DNA from 2 places in the Streptomyces sp. JH002 genome. Region 1 is predicted to be linked to the other one. Evidence: riboswitches for the same ligand, from Rfam matches in the RefSeq annotation. Region 1 holds a riboswitch; the other holds the start of a gene.
What was found. A riboswitch is a leader RNA that binds a small molecule or an ion and turns the genes downstream of it on or off. The one in region 1 is predicted to bind cyclic di-AMP.
Positions count from the first base shown of each region.

Region 2: another riboswitch for cyclic di-AMP. It lies ahead of H7827_RS13225 (M23 family metallopeptidase); the one in region 1 lies ahead of H7827_RS19300 (M23 family metallopeptidase).

Region 1 is NZ_CP087989.1:4,196,773-4,202,329, reverse strand. Features, by position in the region: gene H7827_RS19310 (ATP-binding cassette domain-containing protein) at 1-401, shown strand, start outside; gene H7827_RS19305 (ABC transporter permease) at 398-1,198, shown strand; gene H7827_RS19300 (M23 family metallopeptidase) at 1,293-2,075, opposite strand; cyclic di-AMP (ydaO/yuaA leader) riboswitch at 2,081-2,252, opposite strand; gene H7827_RS19295 (dipeptidase) at 2,557-3,768, opposite strand; gene purE (5-(carboxyamino)imidazole ribonucleotide mutase) at 3,774-4,313, opposite strand; gene H7827_RS19285 (5-(carboxyamino)imidazole ribonucleotide synthase) at 4,310-5,458, opposite strand.
Region 2 is NZ_CP087989.1:2,932,814-2,938,370, forward strand. Features, by position in the region: gene H7827_RS13210 (DNA cytosine methyltransferase) at 1-334, opposite strand, end outside; gene H7827_RS13215 (very short patch repair endonuclease) at 483-893, opposite strand; gene H7827_RS13220 (aldo/keto reductase) at 1,035-1,964, opposite strand; gene H7827_RS13225 (M23 family metallopeptidase) at 2,048-3,064, opposite strand; cyclic di-AMP (ydaO/yuaA leader) riboswitch at 3,074-3,223, opposite strand; gene H7827_RS13230 (extracellular solute-binding protein) at 3,442-4,830, opposite strand; gene H7827_RS13235 (caspase, EACC1-associated type) at 4,830-5,557, opposite strand, start outside.

The DNA of each region.
Region 1 (5,557 bases):
CCGTGCTGCTGACCACGCAGTACCTGGAGGAGGCCGACCAGCTCGCCGACCGCATCTCGGTGGTCGACGCGGGCCGGGTGATCGCCGAGGGCACCGCCGACGAGCTGAAGGCCCGCATCGGGGGCGACCGGGTGGAGATCATCACCCGGCGGACCGGGGACCTGGTGATGGTGGCCGCCCTGCTGGAACGGATAGCGGGCGCGCCCGCCACCACCGACCCGGACACCCGGCGGGTGGGCGTCCCGGTCACCGACCGGGTGGCGGCGCTGACCGAGGTCGTACGGGGTCTGCACGACGCCGGACTGACGGTGGAGGACATCGGCACCCGGCGGCCGACCCTCGACGAGGCGTTCCTGCACCTCACGGCGGGCCGTACGGGGAAGACGGAGGTGACGGCATGAGGAAGCTCCGTCCGGCGGCGGCCGACAGCTGGGTGATGACGGGCCGCAACATGGCGCACGTGGTGCGCTCGCCCGAGGAGATCGGCATCTACTTCACGCTGCCGATCATGTTCGTGCTGGTCTTCGGCTACGTCTTCGGCAGCGGCATGCAGCTGCCGGACGGCGGCAACTACCGGGAGTTCCTGCTGCCGGGCGTGTTCGCGATGACCATGCTGTACGGGATGGGGGCCACCGCCACCTCGGTCGCGCACGACGCCCAGCGCGGAGTGGTGGACCGGTTCCGTTCGCTGCCGATCGCCCGCTCGGCGCTGCTGACCGGGCGCAGCGTCGCGGATCTGTTCCGGGCGCTGCTGGAGATGACCGTCCTGGTGGTCTGCGGGCTGCTGGTGGGCTGGACCTGGCACCGCGGCGTCGGGTACGCGCTGCTGGCGGTGGCGCTGGTGCTGGCGCTGCGGATCGCGATGACCTGGGTCGGGATCTTCGTGGGGCTGCTGGTGCCCAACCCGGACACGGTCGGCGTCATCGTCTTCCCGCTGGCCTTCCCGCTGACCGCGGTCTCCAACGTGTTCGTGGCGCCCGAGCTGATGCCGGGCTGGCTCGGCACGATCTCGGCGTGGAACCCGCTGTCGGCGACGGTGGCGGCGATCCGGGAGCTGTTCGGCAACCCGGGTCTGCACACGGCGGGCGCCAGCTGGCCGACGGAGCACGCGATGGCGCTCGCCGTCGCGTGGCCGGTGGTCCTGGTCGCGGTGTTCGCGCCGCTGGCGGTGCGCCGCTACCAGAACCTCAGCCGCTGAGCCGGGGCCCGGGCCGGTGGGAGAACGCCCGCCCCGCCGTCCACGGGGGGCGGCGGGGCGGGCGCGGCCGGGGCGGGCGGCCGTCGGGGAGGCGTCAGAGAGTGACGCCCTGGGCCCGCAGGAAGGCCAGCGGGTCGATGTCCGAGCCGTAGTCGGCGCCGGTCCTGATCTCGAAGTGCAGGTGCGGCCCGGTGCTGTTGCCGGTGCTGCCGACGCCGCCGATCTGGTCACCGGCGGACACCGACTGGCCGGCGCTCACCGAGAGCGAGGACAGGTGGGCGTACTGGCTGTAGTGGCCGTCCGCGTGCTTGATGACGACCTGGTTGCCGTAGCTGCCGCCGTCGCCGGCCGAGATGACCTCGCCGTCGCCCACGGCCAGCACGGGGGTGCCGGTGGCGGCCGGGAAGTCGATGCCGGTGTGGTAGCCGCTGGCCCACATGGAGCCGGCCACCTTGTAGCCGGTCGCCAGGGCGCCGTCGGCGATCGGGGAGACCCAGCCGCCGGTCGCCGGGGCGGGCTCCGCCGCGGGGGTCTCCACCTCGGCGGTGGCCGTCTTGGTGCCCGCGTAGGTGGACAGCTCCAGCTTCAGGCCGGGCTTGATGAGACCGGCGTCGGCGCCGATGGCGGCCTTGTTGTCGGCGTACAGGCCCTTCCAGCCGCCCTCCAGGCCCAGGTCGCGGGCGATCTTGCTGAGGGTGTCACCGGCCTTGACGGTGTACGTGGCGGTGACCGCCGGCTGATCGGCGGCGTGTGCGGCACCGGCGGTGGCCAGCGGCACGGCGATGCCGGCGCCGCCGATGGCCAGCAGCACGGAGGCACGGGTGAGGCGGGTGAAGCGATGGGCGCGCGAGGCGCGGTGACGACCGCGTGCGGACATACGGGGACTCCTCTCATCGCCTGCGAGGTGAGCTGTCGGGTTCGGGCCGAGAAGGAGCCCGGCCACTGCCGTCGGACGAGCCGCGCGGCGGTGGCTTCACCCCGAGCCGGTCCGTGCTGCGTACGGGCCGGCGGGAAGTGGTTCCCCCGCTCCTGTCATGGGGAAGGACTGCGTTTCCGTGGCCGGTGACAGGATTGGGCGTCCGGTCGCGGATCGTCGCGGGTGCGACGCGGGAGCACCGTAATCCCGTTAATTCGGACAAGACAACAAGCGGCGGCGGGCGCGGGCTTGATCACGAAACGGAAACGGGAATGATCACCTTCGGGCGATCATTCCCGTTTCCGCGCCAACTTCAGGTGCGAATGTCCGACTTGCCGACCTCGCGGAGCGGCGCCCCGCACCTCGCCGGAACCCCGTCAGGGGCGGAAAGTGAGGTCGGTCACCACACATGCCCCAAGAGGCGCTATCTAACCCAATGTTCTCAATGTCCGGAATCGGCGATGGCGAGGCCGTCCAGCTGCTCGATGGTGGCGTTCGAGGGACCGCGCCGGGCGCCGAGGCCGGCGGCCACCGTCTCCGCGTCACGCAGCACCCGGACCGCGTTCTGCCAGGTCAGCTTGGCCAGATCGGCGTCCGACCAGCCGCGCCGCAGCAGCTCCGCGATGAGGTTGGGGTAGCCCGCCACCGAGTCAAGACCCTGGGGCAGGAACGCCGTGCCGTCGAAGTCGCCGCCGATGCCGAGGTGATCGACGCCGGCCACCTCGCGCATGTGGTCCAGGTGATCGGCCACCGTCGCCGGGGTCGCCACCGGACGCGGGTGGGCCTCCTCGAAGGCCCGCTGGACGCGCATGCCGGCTTCCGTGGTGTCCAGGTGGTGCAGCCCGTGCGCCCGCATGTTCTCGTCCGCGCGGCGCGTCCACTCCACCGCGGCCGGCAGCACGAACTTCGGCACGAAGGTCGCCATCGCCACCCCGCCGTTGGCCGGCAGCGCGGCCAGCACGTCGTCGGGGATGTTGCGCGGGTGGTCGCACACGGCGCGCGCCGAGGAGTGCGAGAAGATCACCGGCGCCTCGCTGACCCGCAGCGCGTCGCGCATGGTGCCGGCGGAGACGTGGGAGAGATCGACGAGCATGCCGATCCGGTTCATCTCGCGCACGACCTCCTCGCCGAACGCGCTGAGGCCGCCGTGCCGGGGCTCGTCGGTCGCCGAGTCCGCCCAGTCGATGGTGTCATTGTGGGTGAGCGTCATGTAGCGCACGCCCAGCGCGTACAGGGCGCGCAGCGTGGCCAGCGAGTTGTTGATGGAGTGCCCGCCCTCGGCGCCCATCAGGGAGGCGATCCGGCCCTCGGCGCGTGCCTTCTCCATCTCGTCCGCCGAGGCCGCCGGGGCGAGTTCGCCGGGGTGGCGGGCGAGCAGCTGCCGTACGACATCGATCTGCTCCAGGGTGGAGCTGACCGCCGCGTCGCCGGCGTAGTCGGAGCGGGTGTACACCGACCAGAACTGCGCGCCGACCCCGCCCGCCCGCAGCCGCGGCAGGTCGGTGTGCAGATGGGCGCTCTGGTCGGTGGCGATGTCGCGCCGGTCCAGGTCGTAGCGGACCTGCTCGCGCAGCGCCCACGGCAGGTCGTTGTGGCCGTCCACCACGGGATGCTCGGCGAGCAGCGCGCGGGCCCGCTCCAGGTGTGCGCTCAGGTCGCTCACCGGAGGGCCTCTCCGTCCTTGCGCAGCGAGGCGCGCAGCTTGCGGCCCTTCTCGGTGGCCTGCGCGTTGAGCACGGTCTGGAAGTCCCGCATCCGGTCGCGCAGCTTCGGGTCGTGCGCGGCGAGGATGCGCACCGCCAGCAGTCCGGCGTTGCGGGCGCCGCCCACCGAGACGGTGGCGACCGGCACCCCGGCCGGCATCTGCACGATGGACAGCAGCGAGTCCATGCCGTCCAGGTGCGTGAACGGCACCGGGACGCCGATGACGGGCAGCGGGGTGAGGGCGGCGAGCATGCCGGGCAGATGGGCGGCGCCGCCGGCGCCGGCGATGATGGCCTTCAGCCCGCGCTCGGCGGCCCGTTCGCCGTAGGTGACCATCTCGCGCGGCATGCGGTGCGCGGAGACCACGTCCGCCTCGTAGGGCACCTCGAACTCGTCGAGGGCCTGGGCTGCGGCCTGCATGACCGGCCAGTCGGAGTCGGAGCCCATGACCAGGCCGACCACGGGGGGTGCGGCAGGCACGTTACGGATGCTCATTCTTCGATCGTTCCCCGCAGGTAGTCGGCGGCGTGCCGGGCGCGTTCGCGGACCTCGGACAGTTCGTCGCCGTAGGTGGTGACATGGCCGACCTTGCGGCCGGGCTTCACGTCCTTGCCGTACATATGGATCTTCAGCCCGGGGTCGCGTGCCATGCAGTGCAGATACGCCGGGTACATGTCGGGGTAGTCGCCGCCCAGGACGTTGACCATCACGGTCCACGGCGCGCGCGGGCGGGGGTCGCCCAGCGGGAGGTCGAGGACGGCCCGCAGGTGGTTGGCGAACTGGGAGGTGACGGCGCCGTCCTGGGTCCAGTGACCGGAGTTGTGCGGGCGCATCGCCAGCTCGTTGACCAGTACCCGGCCGTCGGTGGTCTCGAACAGCTCGACGGCGAGGTGGCCGGTGACGTTCAGCTCGGCGGCGATCCGCAGGGCCAGCTGCTGGGCGGCGGCGCCCAGCTCGTCGGGCAGGCCGGGGGCGGGCGCGATGACGGTGTCGCACACGCCGCGCACCTGGATGGACTCCACGACGGGGTACGCCACGGCCTGGCCGTGCGGGGAGCGGACCACGTTGGCGGCCAGCTCGCGCGTGTAGTCGACCTTCTCCTCGGCGAGCACCGGCACGCCGGCCAGGAACGGCTGGGCGATGGCCGCGTCCTCGGCGGAGTCCACCACCCACACGCCCTTGCCGTCGTAGCCGCCGCGCACGGTCTTCAGGACGACGGGGAAGCCCCCGGCCTCCTCGGCGGCGAACCGCGCCACATCGGCCGGGTCGGCGACGATCCGGTGCCGGGGGCAGGGGATGCCGAGCTCGGTCAGGCGTGCCCGCATGACGCCCTTGTCCTGGGCGTGCACCAGGGCGTCGGGGCCGGGGCGCACGGGGATGCCGTCCGCCTCCAGCGCGCGCAGATGCTCGGTCGGGACGTGCTCGTGATCGAAGGTGATCACATCGCAGCCCTGGGCGAAGGCGCGCAGGGTGTCGAGATCGCGGTAGTCGCCGATGACGACCTCCCCCACGACCTTGGCCGCCGAGTCCTGCGGCGTATCGCTGAGAACCTTGAAATTGATGCCGAGCGGGATCCCCGCCTCATGGGTCATCCGGGCGAGCTGCCCGCCACCCACCATGCCGACTACCGGAAATGTCACGGTCCCCAGGGTATCGGCCGGGTGCGGGGCTGCTGTGGGCAGCGGTGGGGAAGGAGCCGGGAGACGTCCGGGGAACCCGTACGGAACCGGCCGGGCCCG
Region 2 (5,557 bases), 1.3 Mb from region 1:
CGAGGCGGCGAATGAATTGCTTGACCCGTTCCAGGGCCTGAAGCCCGGCACCCTTGCCCGCGACGGAGAAGGACTGGCACGGGGGCCCGCCTGCAAGCACTTCTACCGACCTGGGAATCTCGTCGAAACGATTCTTCCTCATAACACTCACATCGGCATGAATCGTCGCCAGGCCAGCCGCATACCGGGTCTCGCAGGCGTTCCGGTCCCACTCGATGCCAATGCTCTTGTAGCCCAGGAAATGTGCGGCGACGTCCAGCCCACCAGGCCCTGCGAACAGATCCAGAACACGGATTCCATCCAGATGCTGAACTTGTGTTCCTGGGCCGTTCATAGGGTCGAAGTGTAGCCGGGGGCGAGGGTGATCGAGGCGCCGATCGGTCGAGGAACACACTTCCGAGCCTCCTGCCCACCGGCGCAGCGGTAGCCCACCCGAGGACCACGCCCTCGCTTCCTGATCACCTCGTCAGGTCGGCCTCGACTCATCGAACCCCGTTCCCCTCCAGTCGCTCCCCCCTGGCCTTCGTCCTGGCAACGACGGCAGCCACCCGGTCGCTCACGGACTGCGGAGACTCGTGCTCCCAGAAACGCAGGACGGTCCACCCCTCGGCGAGCAGTTGTGCGTCCGTCTCCCGGTCCCGTTCGATGTTCCTGTCCAACTTCCTCTGCCACCAAGCCTCGTTGGCCTTTGGGCGCGTCGCGTGCTGGGGGCATCCGTGCCAGAAACACCCATCCACGAAAACCGCGACCTTGGGGCCCGGGAAGGCGATGTCGATGGTTCGGCGCGCCATCCCGGGGACCCGTCGGTGCAGTCGGTATCGATGGCCCCTGGCGTGCAGCAGTTGCCTGATGGCCACTTCCGGTCCGGTGTTACGGCTGGCCTGCCTGCTCATGCGGGAGGACACGGAAGTGGAGGACGGACTCGGGCGTGGATCGTCGCCCGGGGAACCCTGGCCCACGCGCCCTCCTTCGATCGTTCGGCCGTTACGGCCGAACGATCGTATGTGATCCGGAAGCCTCGACCGAGTCGGCCGTCAGGCCGAGGCGTTTGTCAGGGTGGTGAGGTCTGCTTCGGTGAGGGTCAGGGTGGTGGACTTCAGGAGTGGGGGGAGCTGGTCGGGGGTGCGGGCGCTGGCGATGGGGGCGGTGATGGTGGGCCGGGCCGCCAGCCAGGCCAGGGCGATGGTGGAGAGTTCGGCGTTGTGGGCCATCGCCACCTCGTCCAGGGCGGACAGCACGGCGCGGCCCCGGTCCGTGTCCAGGTGGCGGGCGGCCGCGGTCGAGCGGGCGCTGGTGACGGGGGCGCCGGGGCGGTACTTGCCGGTCAGGAAGCCGCTGGCCAGGGCCGAGTACGGCATGACCGCCAACCCGTGGCGGGCGGCCAGGTCCGCCAGGGGCCCTTCGTAGCTGTCCCGGGACATCAGGTGGTAGCGGGGCTGGAGGGCGGTGTAGCGGGCCTTGTTCTCCCGGGTGGAGAAGGCCAGCGAGTCCTCCAGACGGGCCGGGGAGATGTTGGAGGCGCCGATCTCGCGGACCTTGCCCGCGCGGACCAGGTCGTCCAGGGCCGTGATGATCTCCGACACCTCGACGGACTCGTCGTCGAAGTGGGTGTAGTAGAGGTCGATGTGGTCCACGCCCAGGCGGCGCAGTGAGGCGTCCGCCGCCGCCTTGATGGTGTCGGCCGACAGGCCCATGTGCTCCGGGTGGCGGCCCACCTTGGTGGCCACCACCACATCGTCGCGCCGGCCGCGGCGCGCCAGCCAGCGGCCGATGACCGTCTCGGACTCGCCGCCGCGGTGGCCGTCCACCCAGGACGAGTAGGCGTCGGCGGTGTCGATGAAGTTCTCGCCGGCCGCGACGTACGCGTCCAGTACCGCGAAGGACTCGGCCTCGTCCGCCGTCCAGCCGAAGACATTGCCGCCCAGGCAGAGCCCGGACACCTGAAGATCGCCGATGGGGTTCATGGCGGTCAGGGTATGCCGCCGGCCCTGGTGTCGGGGGGAGTCACCAGGGCCGGCGGCGGTGTGGGGGGATGGTCGTTGGCCGGTCAGACCGCCTGGCCCTTGCCACGCAGCCAGGCCAGCGGGTCGATCGGGTCACCGCCGCCGGGGCGGACCTCCAGGTGCAGGTGCGGCCCCGAGGAGTTCCCGGTGGAGCCGACCCGGCCGATGGTGTCGCCGGTGTCGACGGCCTGTCCCGCGGTGACGTTCATCGAGGAGAGGTGGCAGTACCAGAGTTCGGTGCCGTCCTCCTGCTCGATGATGATGCGGTAGCCGTACGAGCCGGCCCAGGCGGCTTCCTTGACGGTGCCGGTGTGCACGTTCTTCACGGGCGTGCCGGTGGGGGCGGCGAAGTCGGTGCCGGTGTGGGTCGAGGACCACATGGAGCCGCTGGCGCCGAAGCTGGAGGACAGCGTGTAGGTGGTGAGGGGGATGGTGTAGCTGGCGCGCAGCTCCGCGAGGCGGCGCTCCTCCTCCAGGCGCTGGCGCTCCTCCTCCAGGCGCTGGCGCTCCTCCTCGGCCTCGCGCTGCCGCTGCTCCTCGGCGAGCCGCTCGGCCTCGGCGAGTTCGGCGGCGGCGGCGATGGCGTCGCTCTGCGCGCCGGCCAGGATCTGGGCGTGCTCGGCGGCCTGGGCTGTGGCCTCCTGCTCCTCGGCCTGCTGGAGGATGCGGGCGCGCAGCGCCTCGCCGGCGTCCTGGGCCTCGGTGAAGGCGGTCACCGAGGTGGTGTCCTGCGCCTCGGGCTCGCTCTCCGGGGAGGAGATCAGGTCGCTGAGGACGGGGATCTGGTCGGGGATGGAACGCACGGAGTCGAGGCCGGGTACGGAACCCGTGCCGCCCTCCTGGGCGGTGGCCATGCCGCCGGCGCCGACGGCGGCGAACATGCCGACGCCGAGGACCGCGCGGCTGCGTGCCATGGTGCCGCCGCGCTGCCGGGCGACCCGGTGCCGGCCGCGCACGGGGCGCAGGGTCTCGGCGCTGGGGTTCCACTCGGTACGGGGCTCGTCCTCGATGGTCTGCGGCCCGTAGTAGGCGGGGTGGGACCCGTGCGGGTTCGACGCCACGGAGGCGTTCTCCTTTCCTTCCTTCGCCGACCGGGTTAGCTGACGGGTTCGGAGCAGGAAGGTCTCCTACGGACGGTGGGCCGTCCGATGCACCCCAAGTGGTGGTTCCCCGGTTCCCGGCGCGCTGGTGGCGTGCCGTGGATTAGGCGGTACAGCACGACCGCCGTCTTGGCGACGGCGGAGACGACCGCGCTGCGTTATCGAACGTTAATAGACGGCCCGCCGTAATTCCAAGTGGATCTGGGAATTGGGTCAGGCACTTTCCCCCCTCAAACAGGTGTGGATCATGGCAAATTACCCCATAGATTTTTGTTGCTGCCATGGCAAGTGTTTCTGACGGTGTGTCAGTTGTTATCGGAGCGATGTCTTCCGATCACTCACGGTGAAAGGCGTCCCTCCAGCGCGAGTGCCAGCTTCTGGTGCAGCCGTTCCGCCGTCCCCTCCACCGATCCGTTCCCCGCCAGCAGTTGCGCGACCTCCTGCCGCAACTCGCGCGAGAACGCCGGATAGTAGGGGCTCGCCGGACGTGCCCTGGCCTCCTCCAGTGCGCACCACAGCAACTCCGGGTACCCAGACGGCACCTCGCGTACCGCCCCCTCCGCCGGCTCCCCCGGCGCCCGGGGCACCGCCACCGCCGTGACGGCCGCGCAGTCCGGTTCCCGCGGGTCCCCGATGCCGTACGCGTCCCGCAGGGCCGGTGCGAACCCGGCTTCCAGCAGCCTGCGCTGGCTGTCCGGCTCCGCCGTCAGGAAGCGGATCAGCCGTTCGGCGTCCGCCGCCCGCGCGCTGTCGGCCGAGACCGCGAGCGACTGCCCGCCCAGCGCCGCCGCCCCCGGCAGCGGGACCACCCCGAAGTCCGCGCCGTCCGGCAGCGTGGCGTCCAGGTGCTGGTACGCGTACGGCCAGTTCCGCATGAGCACCACCCCCGACGGGTCACCGCCGTCCAGCTCCCCCGTGAACTCGCGCAGCGCGCCGGTCTCGTCCGCCTCCCGGGCCCGTTCGCTCAGCTTGCTGCCGTCCGCGATCCGCAGCAGTTCACTCAGCCCGCGCCGCAGCTCCTCCTCGCTGCCCCGGTATCGCCCCCGCTCGTCGGTCAGCTCCACCCCCACGCTCCAGAACGCCTCCAGCACGTTGACCGTCAGCCCCTCGTAGGGGCGCAGTTGCGTGACGTACAGCGGGTGTTCCTGGCCGCCGGGCCACTGCGCGATCAGCTCGCCGAGCGTCTCGTGGCCCAGCAGTTCCCCCGGTTCGCGGCCGAGCGCGGTCAGCAGGTCCTGCCGGTAGTAGAGGAGTCCGACGTCGGTGTTGAACGGCACGGCGTACGCCCGCTCGCGCCAGCGGCCCGCCTGTGCCGCCTGCGCCAGGAAACCGGCCTCCAGCAGGGTGTCGTCCAGCGGGCGGATCAGACCGGCCTCGGCGAACTCCGGGACCCAGGTGGTGTCCAGGTTCAGCACGTCGAAGTCGGCGCTGCCCGACTGGAGCGCGGCGATCAGCTCACTGTGCTGGCCGCCCTCGGTGCGGGGCAGCTCCACCAGCCGGGCCGGGCGGTTGTCCTCGTCCGCGTTCCAGGCGTCGATCAGCGCCTGCCGTACGCCCTCCCCCTCGCGGCTGGTCAGGTCGGCGCCGCTGACCACCACCAGCGGTCGCCCGTCGTCGACCCGGGCGGGGGCCCGGCCCGGGTCCGGCGCCCCGCTGCATCCGGCCACCACCGACAGCGCCAGCAGCCCCGGCAGCACCCGCGCCCGTACCGCGCCCCGCCGCGTCATCACGGCTCCCAGGGCGCGGTCAGGCCCCGCAGGGTCCCGGCGAGCGCCGCCCCCGGCGACCCCGAACTGTCGAAGCACAGGGCGCCCGAGGCGATGAGCATCCGGTTGTACAGGTGTTCGCAGCCGAGCGAGCCGTAGGAGACGACGGCGACCGGCGGCGCCGCGTCCGCCGGTACGTCCAGCCGCCCGGCACTGTCCTCGTCATCGGTGATCAGCACCACCAGCCGGCCCCGGTCCGCCTCCGCGGCGTCCGGCTCCGGTGTCAGCAGCGCGAGGCCCGCCTCCAGCGCCGGGGTGATCGGGGCGTGCCGTTCCACCGGGGCGAGCGCCCCGATCGCCGTCCGTACCCCGTCGGCCCCGTCGTACGGCGCCAGGCCCCGCACCGTGCGCACCGGATCGGCGCCGCCGCCCGGCGTGGCCAGCACCGCGTACCCGTCCTTTGGCCCCAGCGCCCCGATCGCCGTCCGCAGCAGCGCCGCGTACTGCGCTTCCCGGGCGTACGAACCCGAGGACACGTCCACCACGAACACCACGTCACGCGGCCCCTGCCGGCTCTCCTCCGCGCGCAGATACCCGGCCGCCGCCGCCTCGTCCGGCGCCAGCAGCCGGGGCAGCGCGGGCGCGGTCACGAACGCCTCGTGGTTCAGCGGCGGCGCCTCGATCAGCGCGCGCCGCTCGTCCCGCGGGTCCCGGAAGCCCTGCGCGCCCAGCGCCCGCACCCCCTCCG